3 regions of the Streptomyces liliifuscus genome follow, and region 3 is predicted to be linked to each of the others. Evidence: predicted binding sites of a transcription regulator. Region 3 holds the regulator's gene; each other region holds the start of a gene.
What was found. The regulator HrcA, encoded in region 3, represses chaperone genes, less so after heat shock. The targets are predictions, from matches to a motif close to TTNGCACTCNGNNNNNCNGAGTGCNAA.
Positions count from the first base shown of each region.

Region 1 (2,240 bases), 2.7 Mb from region 3:
GGACAGACCGGCGACGGCGGCGATGTCGGACTTCTCGTCGATCGGGCGCGCGGTCGCGAGGAGCTCCTCGGAGACCGCGGCGACGGCCGCGTCGATGCCCTTCTTCAGGAGGGCGGGGGACGCGCCGGCGGCGACGTTCTTCAGGCCCTCGCGGACGAGCGCCTGGGCCAGCACGGTGGCGGTGGTCGTACCGTCACCCGCGATGTCGTTGGTCTTGGTCGCCACCTCCTTCACCAGCTGGGCGCCGAGGTTCTCGTACGGGTCGTCGAGCTCGACCTCGCGGGCGATGGTGACACCGTCGTTGGTGATGGTGGGTGCGCCGAACTTCTTGTCGATGACGACGTTGCGGCCCTTGGGGCCGATCGTCACCTTGACCGTGTCGGCAAGCTTGTTGACGCCGCGCTCGAGGGCGCGACGGGCGTCCTCGTCGAACTTCAGGATCTTCGCCATGGGAGCGGTTCAGCCCTCTCGGAAAACGTGGGTGAAACGAACTGCGCCCCCGACGCCCGGCTTCATAAGGTCGCGGGGGCCAGGGGCGCAGTTCACTGCAATGCTGGTAATGCCGGGTGAATTACTTCTCGACGATCGCGAGCACGTCGCGAGCCGAGAGGACGAGGTACTCCTCGCCGTTGTACTTCACCTCGGTGCCGCCGTACTTGCTGTACAGCACGACATCGCCGGTCTTGACGTCGAGCGGAAGACGCTCGCCGTTCTCGAAGCGGCCCGGGCCAACGGCCAGGACGACGCCCTCCTGGGGCTTCTCCTTGGCGGTGTCCGGGATGACCAGGCCAGAGGCCGTGGTCTGCTCGGCGTCGAGCGGCTGGACCACAATGCGGTCCTCAAGCGGCTTGATGGCAACCTTGGAGCTGGTGGTCGTCACGATCCGACCTCCCCCTTCGGAGATCTCACGGGGTTAACTGTCTGAGGTGGCGACCAGGTGGATCCGTCGTCGCGGGTGCCGGACCTGCCCGTCGCTATTGGCACTCTCCTGCGGTGAGTGCCAGGCCTGAGACTATGACTGCGATTAGCACTCGGTCAAGCGGAGTGCCAGTTGCCTCCGGCGGTCAGGGGATGTTCGGCGCCCGGTGCCACGGGTGAACGCCCCTGGGGGCTGCCGCCCCCAGCCCCCCGCTCATCGGCCTGAACGGCCTCGTCCTCAAACGCCGGACGGGCTGAAAATGTCGGCCCGGGCCGCGAAGTATTCAGCCCCTCCAGCGTCCGAATCCTCAGCCCCTCCGGCGTTTGAGGAGCGGGGGTTCGGGGGCCGGCCCCCGAAAAGGGACGGGAATGGGTAGGGGCGGCGGGGGCGAGAAATCGCTAGAGGTAGTCCTCCAGGCGGGCGACCGTGAAGCCCTGGTCCTGGACCCGGTTCAGGATCTTGGCTGTTGTCCGAGTGAGACTCGCACCGCCACGGCCCTCCGGGCAGTGAAGGACGTCGCCCGGGCGAAGGCGGTCGGCGTCACGCCAGAGGACGACGGCGGCCACCCCGCAGTCGGCGGCAGCACGCAGAGTGTCGGTGTTGTAGTCGCCGTAGGGCGGCCGAAAGAGCCGCGGCCGGATACCGAAGCGCTGCTTGAGCTTCTCCTGCTGCCCACAGATCTCGGCCCGCTGACCGGCGTACGGGAGACCCGGCAGGTACGGATGGTCGAGCGTGTGGTTCTGCACGGTCGCACCGACCGCGCGGAGCCGGCCGAAGTGGGCGTACCCCGGCCCGACGACACTGTCCGTGAGGAACATCGTGACCGGCAGCCGCAGCTCACGGACCATGTCGACGAACCCCGGGTCCTTCTCGGCACCGTCCTCGAAGGTCAGGAAGACGACCCGGTCGCGGGTGGGGACACGGTCGACCACGGGCGGCAGGCCCGGTCCCGCGCTACGGGCGGAGGGCCGCCGGCCGGGCGGCTTCGGCGCCGGCGCGAGCGGGGCGGACAGCCCCCAGCGGCGGTACGGGTCCTCGGTGGGGCCGTACGTGCGCACCTTCTCCGCGGCCTTCTTGCCCAACCGCTCGATGGGGTCCACGGACTGGGCGCAGCCGGCCAGGCAGACCAGGCCCGCGAGCAGTGCTGCGGCGGCGGCCGGCCGCTTCCTCACAGGTAGTCCTCGATGCGTGCCACCGCGTACCCCTTGTCCGTGACCAGTTTCAGGAACCGTCGGACCATGTCCGGCATCGTGCCCTTCCAGTGCTCCCTGCCGCGGAAGTGGCTGAGAACGATGTCTCCGGGGTGCAGGTCGCGGTCCAG
Region 1 is NZ_CP066831.1:4,511,439-4,513,678, forward strand. Features, by position in the region: gene groL (chaperonin GroEL) at 1-450, opposite strand, end outside; gene groES (co-chaperone GroES) at 572-880, opposite strand; gene JEQ17_RS19020 (polysaccharide deacetylase family protein) at 1,318-2,091, opposite strand; gene JEQ17_RS19025 (polysaccharide deacetylase family protein) at 2,088-2,240, opposite strand, start outside.
Region 1: the regulator HrcA is predicted to act here: its motif matches at 1,025-1,051, upstream of groES (co-chaperone GroES).

Region 2 (2,240 bases), 2.2 Mb from region 3:
GAGGGGGCGACTCTCGGTGCGGTCATCGCCGATCTGGAGAAGAACCACGCCGGGATCGCCGCCCGGGTCCTGGACGACCAGGGGCAGCTGCGCCGGTTCGTCAACGTGTACGTGAACGACGACGACGTCCGCTTCGAGCAGGGTCTTGAGACGGCGACGCCGGACGGGGCCGGGGTCTCGATCATTCCCGCGGTCGCCGGCGGCTGACCGCCGGGCGGCGCCCCGAGGGCTGATCATTACCTTCGGTAACGGCCGTCACCGAGAGTTCATCGAATTGCCCCCTCCGTGAGAGAAGCGGAAGGGGCAATTCTGTATGGTTGAGCGCGGTACAGTTGGGGAACCTGCTTCGATCTGCACGCCGGGCGCATTGAGATCCCGCCCGAAGCCCGACAAGAAGTAGCCAAAGTGCCCCGCCTTTTTGAGCCTTTTATGGCATTCATGGGGCCCGACTTGCCCTGAATCTTCGTGAATTCTTCACATATTCCCGATCGGTCGTGCCCGGAATTCTCGTCGGATTGACCTGTTGCAGACGGCAGTTGGACGGATACATTCAGCCGCGGTCGACGCGTTCCGGCGCACACCCCCAACCGTTGGGGGGTGAGGTCTGACCCGGATCCGCGAAGTGCGGGTCTGTGCAAGGGCCAGTAATAGGGGAGTTAGGCATGGCTCAGGGCACCGTCAAATGGTTCAACGCGGAGAAGGGGTACGGCTTCATCGCGGTCGACGGTGGTGCGGATGTTTTCGTCCACTACAGCGCGATTCAGATGGACGGCTACCGCACCCTGGAAGAGGGTCAGCGGGTCGATTTTGAGATCTCGCAAGGCCAGAAGGGGCCGCAGGCGGACATGGTCCGACTGGCGACCGGCTGAAGCACGCGCCGACTTACTGCAGCGACGTTCTTCTTCCGAAGGGCTCGTACCCCACGGGGTGCGGGCCCTTCGGCACGCCCGCGCGCCGTCCATGCCCCCTCTTTCCACTCTCGCCCCACCTGCTCCCACCTGCGGATCATCCTGAGCCGCTTGCACTCGCATGGGTCGAGTGCTAATCATTGGCGTTAGCACTCTGAAGGTGAGAGTGATAACGAGGACCGGGTCGGTGAGGCCCGCTGGCCGGGTGGGGCAAGGAACCACGAGGTCGGCAGGCCGTCCGTCGCGGGCGCGGGCGCGGTCCTGGAGATTCCACCCCAGTCCGGGAGGACCACTTCACATGGCCAAGATCATCGCGTTCGACGAGGAGGCACGGCGCGGTCTCGAGCGCGGGATGAACCAGCTCGCCGACGCCGTCAAGGTCACCCTTGGTCCCAAGGGTCGCAACGTCGTCCTCGAGAAGAAGTGGGGCGCCCCCACGATCACCAACGATGGTGTGTCCATCGCCAAGGAGATCGAGCTCGAGGACCCGTACGAGAAGATCGGCGCTGAGCTGGTCAAGGAAGTCGCCAAGAAGACGGACGACGTCGCCGGTGACGGTACGACCACCGCGACCGTCCTCGCCCAGGCACTCGTCCGCGAGGGCCTGCGCAACGTGGCGGCCGGCGCCAACCCGATGGCTCTCAAGCGCGGTATCGAGAAGGCCGTCGAGGCCGTCTCCGGTGCCCTCCTTGAGCAGGCCAAGGATGTCGAGACCAAGGAGCAGATCGCTTCGACGGCCTCCATCTCCGCCGCCGACACCCAGATCGGCGAGCTCATCGCCGAGGCGATGGACAAGGTCGGCAAGGAAGGCGTCATCACGGTCGAGGAGTCCCAGACCTTCGGTCTGGAGCTCGAGCTCACCGAGGGTATGCGCTTCGACAAGGGCTACATCTCGGCGTACTTCGCCACCGACATGGAGCGTATGGAGGCCGTCCTCGACGACCCCTACATCCTGATCGCCAACTCGAAGATCGCCAACGTCAAGGACCTGCTCCCGCTCCTGGAGAAGGTCATGCAGTCGGGCAAGCCGCTGCTGATCATCGCCGAGGACGTCGAGGGCGAGGCCCTGTCGACCCTGGTCGTCAACAAGATCCGTGGCACCTTCAAGTCCGTCGCCGTCAAGGCTCCGGGCTTCGGTGACCGCCGCAAGGCGATGCTGAACGACATCGCCATCCTCACGGGCGGCGAGGTCATCTCCGAGGAGGTCGGCCTCAAGCTCGAGAACACGGGCCTGGAGCTGCTCGGTCGCGCTCGCAAGATCGTCATCACCAAGGACGAGACGACGATCGTCGACGGCTCGGGTTCGGCGGACCAGGTTGCCGGTCGCGTCAA
Region 2 is NZ_CP066831.1:5,014,910-5,017,149, reverse strand. Features, by position in the region: gene JEQ17_RS21180 (MoaD/ThiS family protein) at 1-207, shown strand, start outside; gene JEQ17_RS21175 (cold-shock protein) at 663-869, shown strand; gene groL (chaperonin GroEL) at 1,207-2,240, shown strand, end outside.
Region 2: the regulator HrcA is predicted to act here: its motif matches at 1,055-1,081, upstream of groL (chaperonin GroEL).

Region 3 (2,240 bases):
AACGGAATCGACTGCCCCGACTGCGTGCCCGGACGGATGTCGACCTCCTCCATCCCGTCGAGCGTCTCCAGCGGCACCTTGGTGCCGAGAGAGGCCGCGGTCATCGGGATGGTGACCGTGCAGTGCAGGTCGTCGCCGCGCCGCTGGAAGGTGGAGTGCGCGACCTCGTGGATCTCGACGTACAGGTCACCGGCGGGACCACCACCGGGTCCGACCTCGCCCTCGCCCGCGAGCTGGATCCGCGTGCCGTTGTCGACACCGGCGGGAATCTTCACGGTCAGGGTCCGCCGCGAGCGGACCCGCCCGTCACCGGCGCACTCGGGGCACGGCGTCGGAACGACCGTGCCGAACCCCTGGCACTGCGGACACGGCCGGGACGTCATGACCTGGCCCAGGAAGGACCGCGTGACCTGGGACACCTCACCGCGCCCGCGGCACATGTCACAGGTCTGCGCGGAGGTGCCGGGTGCGGCGCCCTCGCCACTGCACGTCGTACACACGACGGCCGTGTCGACCTGGATGTCCTTCGTCGTGCCGAAGGCCGCCTCGTCGAGGTCGATCTCCAGCCGGATCATCGCGTCCTGGCCGCGCCGCGTGCGCGACCGCGGGCCCCGCTGCGACGCCGTGCCGAAGAAGGCGTCCATGATGTCCGAGAAGTTCCCGAACCCGCCGGCGCCGAAGCCGCCCGCGCCCTGGCCGCCCGCCTGGGACAGCGGGTCACCGCCGAGGTCGTAGACCTGCTTCTTCTGCGGGTCCGACAACACCTCGTACGCGGCGTTGATCTCCTTGAAGCGCTCTTGCGTCTTCGGATCGGGATTGACGTCCGGATGCAGCTCGCGTGCGAGCCGCCGGAATGCCTTCTTGATCTCGTCCTGGGACGCGTCGCGGCGCACGCCGAGTACGGCGTAGTAGTCCGTGGCCACTTACGACTCCGCCAGGATCTGTCCTACGTACCGTGCCACCGCTCGTACCGCTCCCATCGTTCCGGGGTAATCCATGCGCGTCGGTCCGACGACGCCAAGTTTTGCTACTGCCTCGACGCCCGAACCGTAGCCGACCGAGACGACGGACGTGGAGTTGAGTCCCTCATGGGCGTTCTCGTGACCGATCCGTACGGCCATGCCCGAATCATTGACCTCACCAAGGAGTTTGAGGAGAACGACCTGCTCCTCAAGGGCCTCCAGGACCGGACGGATGGTGAGGGGAAAGTCATGTCCGAAGCGGGTCAGATTGGCGGTGCCGCCGATCATCAGCCGCTCCTCGGTCTCCTCGACGAGGGTCTCCATGAGGGTGGAGAGCACCGTCGCGACCGTACCCCTGTCGTCCGACTCGAAAGCATCGGGGAGATCCTGCACCAGCTGCGGGACGTCCGCGAAACGGCGGCCCGCGATCCGGCTGTTGAGCCGCGCGCGTAGATCCGCCACGGAGGCCTCCCCGAAGGGCGCCGGGCAGTCCACCATGCGCTGCTCGACCCGGCCGGTGTCCGTGATCAGTACGAGCATGACGCGGGCCGGGGCCAGCGACAGCAGCTCCACATGACGCACGGTCGAGCGGGTGAGCGAGGGGTACTGCACGACGGCGACCTGCCGGGTGAGCTGCGCGAGGAGCCGGACGGTCCGCCCCACGACGTCGTCGAGGTCGACGGCGTTGTCGAGGAAGCTGTGGATCGCCCGCCGCTCCGGCGCGGTCATCGGCTTGACGCCCGCGAGTCTGTCGACGAAGAGGCGGTAGCCCTTGTCCGTGGGGATACGGCCGGCGCTGGTGTGCGGCTGGGCGATGTAGCCCTCGTCCTCGAGGACGGCCATGTCGTTACGGACGGTCGCCGGGGAGACGCCCAGCCGGTGGCGCTCCGTGAGCGCCTTGGAACCGACCGGCTCCTCGGTGCCCACGTAGTCCTGGACGATGGCGCGCAGCACTTCGAGCCTGCGTTCACTGAGCATCGCGCACACCTCCAGCTGGTCTTCCCCGCGGTCTTCGATGCGGTCCTCGATCATCCTCGATCGTCTTGCCTGGCACTCAGCCCGCGCGAGTGCCAGCATCCCCGCGCCAAGTGTACGGCCGGTAGGTGCGCCCCGGGCAAGGGCGGCTCCGCGATGTCACGACGACGTGTACGGGGCTGTCCTGCTCTGTCCCGACTACTGTCTGCGCACTTCATGGGGCGTAGGGCCAGGTCCTGTCGTCAAATCCCCGTCGCCCGCCGGAAGGGCCGACAGGCGGGGATGTGACGACAGGGCCTAGCG
Region 3 is NZ_CP066831.1:7,218,067-7,220,306, reverse strand. Features, by position in the region: gene dnaJ (molecular chaperone DnaJ) at 1-923, opposite strand, end outside; gene hrcA (heat-inducible transcriptional repressor HrcA) at 924-1,940, opposite strand.